Regions from separate parts of the Geothrix sp. 21YS21S-2 genome, predicted to be linked through region 2. Evidence: riboswitches for the same ligand, from Rfam matches in the RefSeq annotation. Region 2 holds a riboswitch; the other holds the start of a gene.
What was found. A riboswitch is a leader RNA that binds a small molecule or an ion and turns the genes downstream of it on or off. The one in region 2 is predicted to bind S-adenosylmethionine.
Positions count from the first base shown of each region.

Region 1: it holds a riboswitch for S-adenosylmethionine, as region 2 does, so the genes downstream of both, RAH40_RS07950 (PLP-dependent aspartate aminotransferase family protein) here and RAH40_RS13445 (O-acetylhomoserine aminocarboxypropyltransferase/cysteine synthase family protein) in region 2, are expected to answer to the same signal.

Region 1 covers NZ_CP132910.1:1,752,572-1,759,641, forward strand. The annotation lists gene RAH40_RS07940 (FtsX-like permease family protein) at 1-44, opposite strand, end outside; gene RAH40_RS07945 (efflux RND transporter periplasmic adaptor subunit) at 46-1,203, opposite strand; gene RAH40_RS07950 (PLP-dependent aspartate aminotransferase family protein) at 1,408-2,673, opposite strand; SAM riboswitch class I at 2,751-2,856, opposite strand; gene RAH40_RS07955 (RNA helicase) at 3,012-5,546, shown strand; gene ltrA (group II intron reverse transcriptase/maturase) at 5,643-6,962, opposite strand.
Region 2 covers NZ_CP132910.1:3,056,866-3,063,935, forward strand. The annotation lists gene RAH40_RS13440 (DNA repair protein RecN) at 1-1,245, opposite strand, end outside; SAM riboswitch class I at 1,329-1,439, shown strand; gene RAH40_RS13445 (O-acetylhomoserine aminocarboxypropyltransferase/cysteine synthase family protein) at 1,624-2,916, shown strand; gene RAH40_RS13450 (alpha/beta fold hydrolase) at 2,913-3,827, shown strand; gene RAH40_RS13455 (aspartate kinase) at 3,824-5,176, shown strand; gene RAH40_RS13460 (bifunctional homocysteine S-methyltransferase/methylenetetrahydrofolate reductase) at 5,173-7,017, shown strand; gene RAH40_RS13465 (2Fe-2S iron-sulfur cluster-binding protein) at 7,010-7,070, shown strand, end outside.

The DNA of each region.
Region 1 (7,070 bases), 1.3 Mb from region 2:
CCCTCCCGCAGGAAGCGCACGGCGACGGTCCAGGTGAAGGGCATCTCAGCGGGCCTGCAGGGCCGCGCGGTACCGCCCCCCGGGCCGGGCCGCGGGCGAGAGGAAGACGTCCTCCCCCTCCTTCAGCCCCTGCAGGATCTCCACGTCCGTCTCCCCCCGCATGCCGACCCCCACCGGGACCTTCTCGGCCCGCCCCCCGCGGCGCACCAGAACGTAGGGCGCGACCTGCAGGTCGCGCACCGCTGCCAGGGGCAGCACCACCGCTCCCGAGCGGTGCCCCAGGCGGATCTCCACGGACACGGTCATGTCCGGCCGGAGGAAGGCCGGCGGGGCGGGGACCTTCAGCTTGAGATCGACCGTGCCGCGCTGGGCGTCCACGGCGGGGGCGATGTAGGCGACCTCCCCGCCGAACCGTTCCAGGGGCCGCGCGTCGGTGCTGGCCGTGGCCTGCTGCCCCAGGGCGAGCGCGCCCAGGTGCTTCTCGTCGGGCTGCACCAGGAGCTGGAGCGGTTCGTCGAGGCTCAGGGTGTAGAGCACCTTGCCGGGCTGCACCAGGTCCCCCGCCTCCACGGCGCGGGTGAGCACCACGCCCCGGGCCGGGGCGGCGACCCGCATCTGCCTCAGCTTGGCGCCGGCCAGGTCCACCGCGGCCACCGCGGCGCGCAGGTCGGCACCGCCCTGGGCGCTGCGGGCCTGGGCCAGGGCCCCCTCCCGGCCCGCCAGGGCCGTCTCGAACGCCTTGCGGAGCTCATCGGTCTGGCTGGCGCTGAGGATGCCGTCCCGGGCCAGACGCTGGCCCCGCTCCCAGGCCAGGCGCGCCTGCACCAGGGCGCTGTCGGCCTGGTCCAGGGCCGCCCGGGCCGAGGGCGCCGCGCTCTCCTTGAGCTGGTCCAGCCTCGCCTGGGCCTGGGCCAGCGCCGCCCGCTGCTCCGAGTCCTCCAGTTCCGCCAGCACCTGCCCCGCCTCCACCCGGTCCCCCTCCTCCACCAGCCTGCGGGAGACGACGCTGGCCTGCAGCGCCCCCAGGGAGACGCGCCGGGGCGCCAGGACCCGGCCGTTGAGCACCAGCGTCCGCACGAGGTCGCGGCGCGCCACCCGCACCGCCTCGAGGGCCGGTCCCAGGAGGAGGCGCGGCAGGAAGGCGGCCAGCACCAGCGCAAGGCCGCAAAGGGCCGCTCCTCGTAGAACGGTGGACCTGGACATCCGGCACTCCTCGGGTAGAAGGATCCTTCCATGGCGAGTTCATTAAATCAACACATTCCCCAGCGTTTGGAACGCAATCCAACGGATGTTGAATCAACTCTGGCCACACCAAAAAATATTTATTTAATACTTTAGCCACCCCTCCCCGGCGCAGGCGCCCTGCCACCGGAAGAAGAGGTTAAAAGTTATTATAATTATCTTTGTCTATCCAAGCGCCTGCCGGAGATCCTCCACCAGGTCCCCGGGATCCTCGATGCCCACCGAGAGGCGGATGAGGCCGTCGCCGATGCCGGCGTTCCTGCGGGCCTCCGGGGTCATGGACGCGTGGGTCATGCTGGCGGGGTGGGCCACGAGGCTCTCCACGCCGCCCAGGCTCTCGGCCAGGGTGAACCAGTGCAGGGCCAGGAGGACCCGGTTCACCGCGGCCGGGGTGGCGTCCTTCAGCTCGAAGCTGAGCATGGCGCCGAAGCCCTTCTGCTGGGCCCGGGCCAGGGCGTGCTGGGGGTGGGTGGGCAGGCCGGGGTAGTTCACGGAGGCCACGGCGGGGTGGGCGGCCAGCGCCTGGGCCACGGCCAGGGCCCCCGCCTCGTGGGCCAGCATGCGCACCCGGAGGGTCTTGAGGCCGCGCAGCACCAGGTAGCAGTCGTGGGGGCTCTGGCTGGTGCCCAGGAGGTTGTTCATGGCGGCGATGCGCTGGGCCAGGGCCTCGCGGCCGGGGCCCGCCACCACGGCGCCGCCCACCACGTCGCTGTGGCCGTTGAGGTACTTGGTGGTGCTGTGCACCACCAGGTCCGCCCCGAAGTCGAAGGGCCGCTGGAGGACGGGGGAGAGGAAGGTGTTGTCCACCACCAGCAGCGCGCCCGCACCCGCGGCGATTCCGGCCAGGGCGCCCAGGTCCGAGAGGCGCAGGAGGGGGTTGGAGGGGGTCTCGACCCAGATCATCCGGGTGTTGGGGCGCAGCGCCGCCCGCACCGCCGCGGCGTCGGCCAGGTCCAGGTAGGTGACCTCCAGGCCGTAGACCTTGCGGGCGTGCTCCAGGGTGCGGAAGGTGCCGCCGTAGCAGTCCACGGTGCAGAGCACGTGGCTGCCGTGCTCCAGGAGGTTCAGGGCCACGAGGACCGCGCTCATGCCCGAGCTGGTGCAGGTGGCTCCCGAGCCCCCCTCCAGGGTGGCGATGGCCGTCTCCAGGCGCTCCCGGGTGGGGTTGCCGCTGCGGGTGTAGTCGAAGCCGCCGTTGCTGCCGATGTCCGAGAAGGCGAAGGTGCTGGTGAGGTAGAGGGGAGGCGTCACGGCCCCGTAGGCGGGGTCCGGCTGGGAGCCGGCGTGGATGCACTGGGTGCCGGGTCCGGCCCCGGCCAGGAGGTCCGCCCTCCGGGCCCAGCCCGCCACGGGCTCCGTGCCCGGGGGCACGACCGTGAAATGGTAGGCCGGGTTGCCGGGCACGTTGCTGTCGAGGTGGTTGTCGCTCATGGGGTCCTCCGGGTGGGAGGATCGCCGCCGTTCCGGCCCGATCGTGGGGAATCCCTGATTCGTCAGCTCGCTGCAGCTCGCCATCTTCCCCCGGCTTGCGCCGCAGGCAGGAATTGGCACCTTGCCCGGAAGCAGGTTGCCAAGGTTTCACAGGGCCCGTCCCTCCACCTTTCTGGATATCGCGCTATGGAACTGGCAAGGATCCGCAAAGAACAAGAGTGCCGCAGGGCCGGGTTCCGCGCAAAGGCGAAAAAAAACCGATCGGAACCGGAACCCGCCCAGCCGGAAATGGGCTAGGGTGGACAAGGCCCCCTCCACCGCCCCCACCCGGAATCCCCATGCACACGACCCTCTACGACCTCCTCCCCCAGGCAGCCGGCGCCGGCAGCGACGAACTGCTCGGCCGGTTCCTGGAGTACGTGGAAGGCCGGCGCCTCACCCTCTACCCCGCCCAGGAGGCCGCCATCCTCGAACTGTTCGAGGGGAAGAACGTCATCCTCAACACGCCCACGGGGTCGGGCAAGTCCCTGGTGGCGGCGGCGCTGCACTTCAAGGCCCTGGCCCAGGGGCGGCGCTCCATCTACACCTGCCCCATCAAGGCCCTGGTCAACGAGAAGTGGCTGGCCCTGTGCCGGGACTTCGGGCCCGGGAACGTGGGGCTCAGCACGGGCGACGCCTCGGTGAACCGGGACGCGCCGATCCTCTGCTGCACCGCCGAGATCCTGGCCAACATCGCCCTGCGCGAGGGCGCGGACGCCGACGTGCGGGACGTGATCATGGACGAGTTCCACTACTACGCCGACCGGGAGCGGGGCGTGGCGTGGCAGGTGCCGCTGCTCACGCTGCCCCAGTGCCGGTTCCTGCTCATGTCCGCCACCCTGGGCGACACGGCCTTCTTCGAGGAGGAGCTGACCCGGCTCACGGGAACCCCCACGGTCTCGGTGAAATCCACGGACCGCCCGGTGCCCCTGGGCTTCACCTACGCCGAATCCCCGCTCTCGCTCACCCTGGAGCGCCTGGTGGAGGAGGGCAAGGCGCCCATCTACCTGGTGCACTTCACCCAGCTGGAGGCGGCCACCAGCGCCCAGGACTTCACCAGCATCAACCTCTGCACGAAGGAGGAGAAGGCCGCCATCCAGAAGGAGATGGAGGGCTTCAAGTTCAACAGCCCCTACGGCCCGGACCTCAAGCGTTGGCTGCGCCACGGCATCGGGCTGCACCATGCGGGGCTCCTGCCCAAGTACCGCATCCTGGTGGAGCAGCTGGCCCAGAAGGGCCTCCTGAAGGTCATCTGCGGCACGGACACCCTGGGGGTCGGCATCAACGTGCCGATCCGCACGGTGCTCTTCACCAAGCTGTGCAAGTACGACGGGCAGAAGACGGGCATCCTGAGCGCGCGGGACTTCCACCAGATCTCGGGCCGGGCGGGGCGCAAGGGCTTCGACGACGTGGGCTGGGTGGTGGCCCAGGCCCCCGAGCACTGGATCGAGAACATGAAGCTGGCCGCCAAGGCCGCCGCCGGCGGCCGGAAGTACACCAGGCGCCTGCCACCGGAGCGGAACTTCACGAACTGGGACAAGCAGACCTTCGAGAGGCTCGTGGCGGCCCAGCCGGAGCGCCTGGTGTCGCGGTTCCAGGTGACCCACGGCATGCTGCTCAACGTCCTGAGCCGCCGCGGGGACGGCTGCGGCGCCATGCGCGGGCTCATCCGAGGCTGCCACGACAACGAGCGCGCGAAGGCGGCCCATTTCAGGCGCGGCTGGCAGCTGTTCCGCGCCCTGCTGGACCGGAAGATCGTGGAGTTCACGGGCGAGGGCCACAACCTGCGGGTGAACGTGGACCTGCAGGACGACTTCTCCATGAACCAGACCCTCAGCCTCTACCTGCTCGACACGATCCCGCTCCTGGATCCGGACAGCCCCGAGTACGCCCTGGACCTCATCACCCTGGTGGAGTCCATCCTGGAGAACCCCGAGGTCATCCTGCGCAAGCAGCTGGACCGCCTCAAGGGCCGGCGCGTGGCCGAGATGAAGATGGCCGGCATCGAGTACGAGGAGCGCATGGCCGAGCTGGAGAAGCTCGAGTACCCCAAGCCCCAGCGCGATTTCATCTACGGCACCTTCAACGCCTTCGCCGTCAAGCACCCATGGGTGGGCGAGGAGAACATCCGCCCCAAGTCCATCGCCCGGGAGATGTTCGAGGACTACCGCTCCTTCTCCGACTACGTGCGCGAGTACGACATCCAGCGCTCGGAAGGCCTCCTCCTGCGCCACCTGAACAGCGTGTTCAAGGTGCTGGCCCAGACCGTGCCCGATTCCGCCAAGAGCGAGGAAGTGAGGGAGATGGAGCTCTACCTGGGCGCCATGCTCCGCCAGGTGGACTCCAGCCTCCTGGACGAGTGGGAGAAGATGCGCGACGGGAGCTACCGCCCCGGGGAAGCCGCGGAGCTGCGCCCCCCCGGCGCCGAGGAGGCCGACCTGGACGTCACGAGGGACCGCAAGGCCTTCACCGCCGCCGTGCGCAACCGGATCTTCACGTGGATGAGGAGCCTGGTGGTGGGCGACTGGGAGGAGGCGGCAAACCTGCTGGCCGAGTACGGCGAGCCCGCCGACGCCGAAGGCCAGGCGTGGACCCCCGACCGCCTCAAGGCCCTGGCGGAAGCGTACCGCATGGACCACAAGGGCCCCCGCCTGGATTCCGAGGGCCGCAACCTGCGCCACACCTACGTCCTCCCCGACTGGCGGGTCCAGCAGATGCTGGTGGACGAGGCCGGGGACAACGACTGGGTCGCCGAGTTCCAGGTGGACCTGGACGCCTCCCGCAAGGCCGGGGCGCCGGTGATGAACCTGGCGCGGCTAGGGAGCTACAGATAGTTTCTTTTATCGCTTTTCAGTCGGGTAGGCCGGGGAGCTTGCGCCCCCGGCCCCCCTCAGATCCGGACGTGCGGGACTACCGCATCCGGCTCCTCGTCACGGTCGCTGAGGACGTAGTTTCGATGCGTAACTGATGGCTGGGGCCAGTGGGAACCGAGCCAGAAGCTTGTTCATGCGATCCCAGGTCATGCGGGCCCGCTGGGACCTCCGGTTGAGCCATCCACGCCACCTTCGCCCAACTTCATAGCGGAAGTGCGCCAGGGCCCTGGAGTTCCCCGTGATCCCGTAATACCTGAAGTGACCGACCAGTTTCTGGTTGATCGTCCGCCATTGCTCGCGCACCGGGAGGTGGCGGTGTTTGGCCATCCACTCCCCGATCTTCGTGAGCGCCCGACTCATCCGGCTCTTCGCGGTCTTCCGCTTCACCACCCACCGGCCGTTCTTGGCCGTGGCCCAGTAGTGGGTGAATCCCAGGAAGTCGAAGTGGCCTGGTCCCCCATTGGGGTCCCTGGGCTCCCTCGGCTTCCAGAACTCCACCAGCCGGGTCTTATCCGGGTGGATCGTCAGGCCATACCGCTCGAACCGCTTGGGCAGGACTTCCATAACCCGCTTGGCATCCTCCTCCTGGGCAAAGCCCATCACGAAGTCGTCCGCGTAGCGCACCAGGAAGGCCCGACCCCGGAGTCGGGGCTTGACCTCCCTTTCAAACCACACGTCCAGCACCTCGTGGAGGTAGATGTTGGCGAGCATCGGACTGACCACCCCGCCCTGGGGCGAGCCGGTTTCCGGGTGCGTGATGCATCCTTTCTCCAGCACGCCCGCGTTGAGCCATTTGCCGATCAGGCGCCTCAGAACGCCGTCCTTCATCCGCAGGTCAAGGATTTCCCGCAGCTTCCCGTGGTCCAAAGTATCGAAATACTTACGGATATCCACGTCAAGCACCCAGCCTCCCCCCATGTCCATCAACCCCTGCCAAATCGCCTCCAGCGCCATGTGCGCGGAGCGCCCGGGCCTGAACCCGTAGGAGCAGTCCAGGAAGTCCTGCTCATAGAGCGGTTCCATCACCATCACCACGGCCCTTTGCAGGACCTTGTCTTCGAAGGCGGGAATGCCCAGGGGGCGTTGGCTGCCATCCCCTTTCGGGATGTAGGTTCTCCGGACTGGAGGGGCCTTGTAGGTGTCGCCGTTCTTAGCCCGGTTCAGGAGGCTCTGGAGGTTGGACTCCAGGTTTTCCCCGTATTCCTTGCCCGTCACGCCGTCCACCCCGGTCGCCCCATCCTTGCGGGTGCGCCCGAAGGCTTCCTTCATCCAGTCCAGGTCCATGTGGTAGGCCAAGGAGGTGAAAGCCACCTCCGGGTGGATCCTGGCCAGTTCTGCGATCCGTTGTTGTTTCGTGGAGACGCTGTTGGATGTCATTGCACCCATTATCTTTCCCTTCAACGGTTCCGTGATCCGGCAGCTCCTTGGCTCCAGCGGGTCCCGGCGGCCCGGTTCCCCGCGATCATCGCTACTATGAGCTGCTCC
Region 2 (7,070 bases):
GGTGGAGAAGCCCTGGGGGGAGACCCTCACGGGCAGGCCCGCCAGGAGGACCGGGCTCGAGGGTTCCTCGGCGACGGCCAGGCGCAGCTGGATTCGGCAGCCGTTCATCCCCAGGCGGCCCAGGCGCTGGTGCACGTCCTTTTCCAGGGGCTGGACGAGGCCGGCCCTGTGGGCGTGGAGGACCTCGGCGGCGGCGCGGTAGGCCTCGCAGGCCTTCGCCAGGCCGCCTTCGAGTTCCCTCAGGCTGGAGCTGTGGTTGTTCAGTTCGTCCTGCTCGCGGCGGAGCGCCTCCAGGCGGCCCGCGAGCTCCTCGGGCTCGCAGCGGTGGCGCCGGGCCAGCTTCTCGAACTGGGCTAGGCGGGTCTCCAGGGCCTCGATGCGGTCCACGCCCTCCCGGGACCAGCGGATGGCCTGGTCCTGGGCCAGGGCCTGGAGGTCCTCCAGCTCCAGCAGGGCCGAGCGGGTGCGGTCCACTTCCACCTGGGCGGCGGGCAGGATCGAGGCGGCGCGGGCCTGGGCGCGGTGGGCGTCCTCCACCAGGCGCAGGGCGTCGCGCAGGGCCTCGGCGCCCTCGCGGAAGGCGGACTCCAGGTGGACGGCGTGGCGCAGGGGTTCGCGCTCGCTGCGCAGCTGCACCCACTCCCCGGCCCGGGGGGCCAGTTTCTCCAGGTCGGCGATCTGCTCGGCCAGCCACTCCAGGCGCTCGGCGCGCTGGCTTTCGCTCTTCTTCCGGGCCGCCAGGCGGGCCTGGGCGTCCCGCACGTCGCCCGCCTGGGCGGCCAGGTCGGCGCTGATGCCCAGCACCTCGTCCAGGAGGCCCAGGTGGCGTTCCTCGGCCAGGAGGGACTGGTGGTCGTGCTGGCTGGTGAGGCGCATCCAGATGCGCCCGGCCTCGCGCAGGTCGGTCAGGCTGCAGGCGCCGCCGTTGATCCAGGCGCGGCTGCGGCCGTTGGCGGCCACCTCCCGGCGCAGCACCACGGGCTGCTCCTCGGGGAGGCCCCGGTCGGCGAGGAAGGCCCGCCAGGCCTCGAAGGCGCCGTCCACCACGGTCTCGGCCACGGCCCGGGCCGTGCCCTGGCGCACCATGTCGCCGTCGCCCCGGGCCCCCACCAGCAGGGAGAGGGCGTCCACCAGGAGGGACTTGCCGGCCCCGGTCTCGCCGGTGAGGACGGTGAAGCCGGCCTGGAAGTCCAGGGCGAGGTCTTCCACCAGGGCCAGGTTCTGGATGCGGAGCGAAGAGAGCATGGCTTCAGCCTACCCTGAGGCCTTGACTCCTGGGCAGCGAACACGCATCATGATGGTTCTGAGTTCTTTGTCAGTTCCATAGTGAGCTATCACGAAAGGTGGAGGGACGGGCCCTGTGAAACCTTGGCAACCTGCGATGAGCAAGGTGCCAATTCCTGCCGGTGGACGCATGCGTCGAGCCGGATAGATACCGAACTGATGTGACTGCCAAGACACAGACGGAGAGGGGCCCGAATTATTCGGGCCCCTCTCCGTCCATGTGAAGCTCGCGAGGAACCGAAGGCTCCCTCGACCTGTCCGGAGGCCCCTAGCGGGGAGACAAGGACCCAAGCATTCCCCCCCCGCGGCGGGCGGGGGAAGATCCACCTGGAGCCGAACGTGAGCCAGAACCAGCCCCACTTCGAGACCATCGCCCTCCACGGGGGGCACAGCCCGGACCGGGACACCCGCAGCCGCGCGGTGCCCATCTACCAGACCACCAGCTACGTCTTCGACTCCACGGAGCACGGGGCGCGCCTGTTCAGCCTGGAGGAGCCGGGCAACATCTACACCCGCATCGGGAACCCCACGGTGGACGTGCTGGAAAAGCGCGTGGCCCAGCTGGAGGGCGGCGTGGCGGCGGTGGCCACGGCCTCCGGCCAGGCCGCCATCACCCTCGCGGTGGTGACCCTGGCCCAGGCCGGGGACCACCTCATCGCCGGCACCAACCTCTACGGGGGCACCCACACCCTCTTCAGCCAGAGCTTCAAGCGCCTGGGCATCACGGTCACCTTCGTGGACAGTACCGACCCTGACGCCTTCCGCAAGGCCCTGCGCCCGGAGACCAAGGCCATCTACCTGGAGGCGCTGGGCAACCCCAAGCTGGACGTGCCCCACTTCGACGCCCTGGCGGCGGTGGCCCAGGAGGCGGGGGTGCCCCTCATCGTGGACAACACCCTGGCCTCCCCCTGGATCTGCCAGCCCCTGAAGCATGGCGCGAACCTGGTGGTGCACAGCGCGACGAAGTACCTCGGGGGCCACGGCACGAGCCTCGGCGGCGTGCTGGTCGACGGGGGCAACTTCGACTGGGCCAACGGCAGGTTCCCGGAGTTCACCCAGCCCAACCCCTCCTACCACGGGGCCGTCCTCACCCAGGTTGCGGGTCCGGCGGCCTTCGCGGCCAAGGCCCGCCTGGAGGGCCTTCGGGACTTCGGCCCCGCGCTGTCGCCCTTCAACGCCTTCCTTCTGCTCCAGGGCATCGAGACCCTCCCCATCCGCATGGACCGCCACGGCAGCAACGCCCTGGCCATCGCCCAGTGGCTGGAGGCCCACCCCCAGGTGGCCTGGGTCAACTACCCGGGCCTCCCCGGCCATCCGAGCCACGCCCTGGCCCGGCGCTACTTCCGGGAGGGCGCGGGCTTCGGCGGCATCCTCACGTTCGGCGTGAAGGGGGGGCTGGCCGCCGGGGCCAAGGTCATCAACGCGGTGGAGCTCTTCTCCCGCCTGGCCAACGTGGGCGACGCCAAGAGCCTCATCATCCACCCGGCCACCACGACCCACCAGCAGCTCAGCGCCGAGGACCGCGCCACCAACGGCGTCACGGACGACCTCATCCGGCTCTCCATCGGCCTCGAGAACATCGACGACCTGAAGGCGGACCTGAACCAGGCCCTGTGCGGGGGGGACGCTTGACCCAGGCCTTCCTCTCCCCGGAGGGCGTGCGCACCGCCTTCCGCGTCACCGGGCACGGGCCGGCCAGGGTCCTGCTCCTCCACGCGCTCACCGGGGGCCCCGACGCCGCCGACGCGCCGGGGGTGAAGGGCTGGTGGGGGCCCATGTTCGAGCCGGGCGCGCCCCTGGCGGCATCCGAGGCCACCGTGTGGACGCCCAACCTCGCCGGGAGCTGCTACGGCGCCGAAGGGCCGGAACCCCGGGGCGGCTGGTCCACCCGGTACCAGGCCGAGGTGCTGGCCCAGTGGATCCGCGCCGGGGACCTGTCCTTCGACGCCCTCCTGGGGGGATCCCTGGGGGGCATGGTGGCGCTGGAGCTGGCCGTCCTGGAGCCCGGGCGCTTCAAGGCCGTGGGCGTCATCGGCTGCGGGGGCCGCTCCGACGCGTGGCTCTGGGGCTCCAACGAGGCCCAGCGCGCGATCCTGGCCAGCCCCTCCCTGGGCGACGACGAGGCCATCGCCCTGGCGCGGCGCGTCGCCATGCTCACCTTCCGGAGCCCCGCGGGTCTGGCTGGGCGCTTCACCGCTCCAAGCGAGCTGCAGGAATGGCTGGCTTTCCATGGCAGGGCCCTGGCGGCGCGGTTCACCCGGGCGGCCTACGTGGCCCTCCTGGACGCCATGGACAACCACGACCTCACCCGGGGCCGGGGCAGCCTGCCCGAGGTCCTGGCGCGCATGGGCGCCACGCTCCACGTCCTGGGCCTGGAGGGGGACATGCTCTTCTCCCAGGCCTGCCTGATTGAACTCATCGAAGCCGCCCGGAAGGCGGAGCGCCTGGGGGAGGCCCGCTGGGTGCGGAGCCCCCACGGGCACGATGCCTTCCTCATCGAGTGGGACCAGGTGAAAGCCTGGCTGAAGGAGGTACTGCCTTGAAAGTTCTCAAGTTCGGAGGAACCAGCGTCGGAACCCGGGAGGCCCTGGAACTGGCGGCGACGATCATCGGCCAGGAGCTCCCCCAGGGGGGCCTCGTGGTGGTCTCGGCCCTGTCGGGCACCACGGACCTGATCCTGAAGGCCATCAACGCCTCGGCCAAGGGGGACCTGGAGGCCGCGGGCGCGGCCCGCATCGCCCTGGAGGCCCGGCACTGGGCCACGGCCCGGGCGCTGGGCGTGGACGAGGCGGTCCGCCCCCACTGGGAGCCCCTGTTCCAGTCCCTGGCGGGCCTGCTGCAGGGCATGGGCCTCCTGTGGGAGGCCTCCCCCCGTTCCCGCGACGCCGCCCTCGCCCTGGGCGAGACCCTGTCGGCGCGGCTCCTGGAGACCCTGCTGGGGCGCCGGGGCCTGCCGGCCACGTTCCGGGACGTGCGGGAGGCGCTTCGCACCGACGCCCGCCACGGCAGGGCCCGGCCCGACCTCGAGCGCATCCGGGAGGCCGCCGGGCCCTGGCGGGAGGGCCTGGCCAAGGGCGCCCTGTGGGTCACCCAGGGCTTCCTGGGCACGGCCCCGGACGGGTCCACCACGACCCTGGGCCGGGGCGGCTCCGACACCAGCGCCACCCTGCTGGGCGAGGCCCTGGGCGCTTCCGAGGTGCAGATCTGGACGGACGTGGACGGCGTGCTCAGCGCCGACCCCAGCCTGGTGCCCGAGGCCCGGCCCATCCCGGTCATGAGCCTCCGGGAGGCCGCGGCCCTGTCGGCCTTCGGGGCCAAGGTGCTCCATGCCGACGCCCTGGCGCCGGTGAGCCGCGCGGGCTTCGGCCTGGTGGTGGCCAACACGCACCGCCCCACGGGCAGCCGCACCGAGATCCGCTCCGAGGCCCCGGCGCGCCGACCCGGGGAGATCACCTCGGTGGCGTACAAGGAGGGGGTCTCCTGCCTGCGGGTCCCCCCCGCCCAGGACTCCGAGCTGCTCTTCCAGGCCTCCACCCGGCTGCTGGAGGCCGGGGCCTCCCTCTACGGACTGCTGGCCACCCCCGACGGGGGCCTCCTGGTCGCCAAGGGGGAGACGGCCGATTCCGAAGCCGTCCTCCGGGACCTGGCGGCCTCCGGCCTCTCCGTCCAGCGGGGCTGGGCGGCGGTGGCGCTGGTGGGCGAGGGCCTGCGGGAGGCGCCGGGGCGCGCCCTCAGCCTCCTGGGGCCCCTGGTGGATGAACCGGTGGCGGCCATCCTGGCCGGGGACACCGGGGTCTCCCTGGCCTTCCTGGTGCCGGACCACCGGCTTTCCCTGTTGATTCCCAGGCTGCATGCGCATTGCATAGAGTCTGCACCCAGGAGCGGCGGATGACCCAGACCTTCACCGAAGCCCTGAATTCCGGGCAATGCTTCCTCTTCGACGGTTCCACGCCCACCGTGCTCTACGAGCGCGGCGTCTACATCAACCGGTCCTTCGACGAGGCCAACCTGGCCTCCCCGGAGCTGGTGGGGGCGATCCACCAGGAGTTCCGCGCCGCGGGGGCCCAGGTGGTCACCACCAACACCTGGGCGGCCAACCGCCTGAAGCTGCAGGGCTACGGCCTCGCCGAAAACCTGCGGGACATCAACCTCAAGGGGGCCCTCCTGGCGCGCGCGGCCCTGGGCGACGAGGATCCCGGCTGGGTGGCCGGGTGCATCGGCCCCCTGGGGGTGCGCATCGAGCCCTGGGGCCCAACCTCCTTCGAGGAGGCGAGGGGCTTCTTCGCGGAACAGGCCCGGGCCCTCATCGAGGGCGGCGTGGACCTCTTCGTTCTGGAGAGCTTCGCGGATCTCAACGAGATCCACCAGGCCATCCTGGCCATCAAGGAGATCTGCTCCCTGCCCGTGGTGGCCCAGATGACCCCCAACGACGAGGGCCAGACCCTCTACGGCACGGAGCCGGAGTGGTACATCGCCAAGCTGGCCGAGTGGGGCGCCGACCTCGTGGGCGTCAACGGCGGCAGCGGCCCGGCCCCCCTCCTGGACCTGCTCAAGCGGTTCCGGGCCGTGACGGACTGTCCCCTCATCCTCCAGCCCAGCGCCGGCCTTCCCCGCATGGTCGACGGGCGCCTCCTGTACATGGCCAGCCCCGAGTACCTGGGCGAGTTCGCGCGCCAGGCCTTCCAGCTGGGGGTCCGGGCCGTGGGCGGCTGCGCGGGCACGACGCCCGGGCACACCCGCTCCATGCGGGGCGCCCTGCGCCAGGAGAAGGCCTTCGTGGAGGGCGCCACCGAGCGCCCCCCCACCGAGGCCACCCACTACCCGGTGCCCCAGGCCGAGCGCAGCGCGTTCAGCCGGAAGATCGCCGACGGCGAATTCGTGGTGACCGTCGAGCTGGTCCCCCCCAAGGGCATCAGCGCCGACAAGCTGGTGGAGAAGGCCGCCTTCTGCCGGGACCGGGGCGTGGACGCCATCAACGTCCCGGACGGCCCCCGGGCCATGGCCCGCATGTCGGCCCTGGCCACCGCCGTGATCATCCAGCAGCGGGTGGGCATGGAGGCCCTCATGCACTTCGCCTGCCGGGACCGGAACCTCCTGGGCATCCAGAGCGACCTCCTGGGCGCCGCGGGGCTGGGCGTCCAGAACGTGCTGGCCATCACGGGCGATCCCCCGAAGCTCGGGCCCTACCCCAACGCCACGGCGGTCTTCGACGTGGACGCCATCGGCCTGGTGAACATCCTGCGCTGCCTGAATTCGGGCCTGGACCTGGGCGGCAGCAACATCGGCGTGCCCACGCGGTTCAGCATCGGCGTGGGGGCCAACCCCGTGGCCGTGGACGTGGACAGGGAGCAGTCCCGGTTCCGGTACAAGGTGGACGCGGGCGCCGAATGGGCCATCACCCAGCCGGTCTTCGACGCCGACGCGCTGTTCCGCTTCCTGGAGTTCGCCGAGCCCCTCGGCATCCCGGTCATCGCGGGCATCTGGCCCCTGAAGAGCCTGCGCAACGCCGAGTTCATGGCCAACGAGGTGCCCGGCGTGACCCTGCCGGACATCCTCCTCAAGCGCATGGCCCGGTGGCAGTCCGCCGAGGACCAGCTCAAGGAGGGCCTGGACATCGCCCGGGAGATCATCGCCAAGGTGCGCCCCGTGGTGCGCGGCCTGCAGCTCTCGGCCCCCCTGGGGCAGGTCGAGCTGCTGGAGACCTTGCTGGAAGCGGGAGTGGACCATGAGTGAGCTGGCGCGGGTGCGCTTCCTTCCCGAGGACCTGCTGGTGGAGGCGCCGGCGG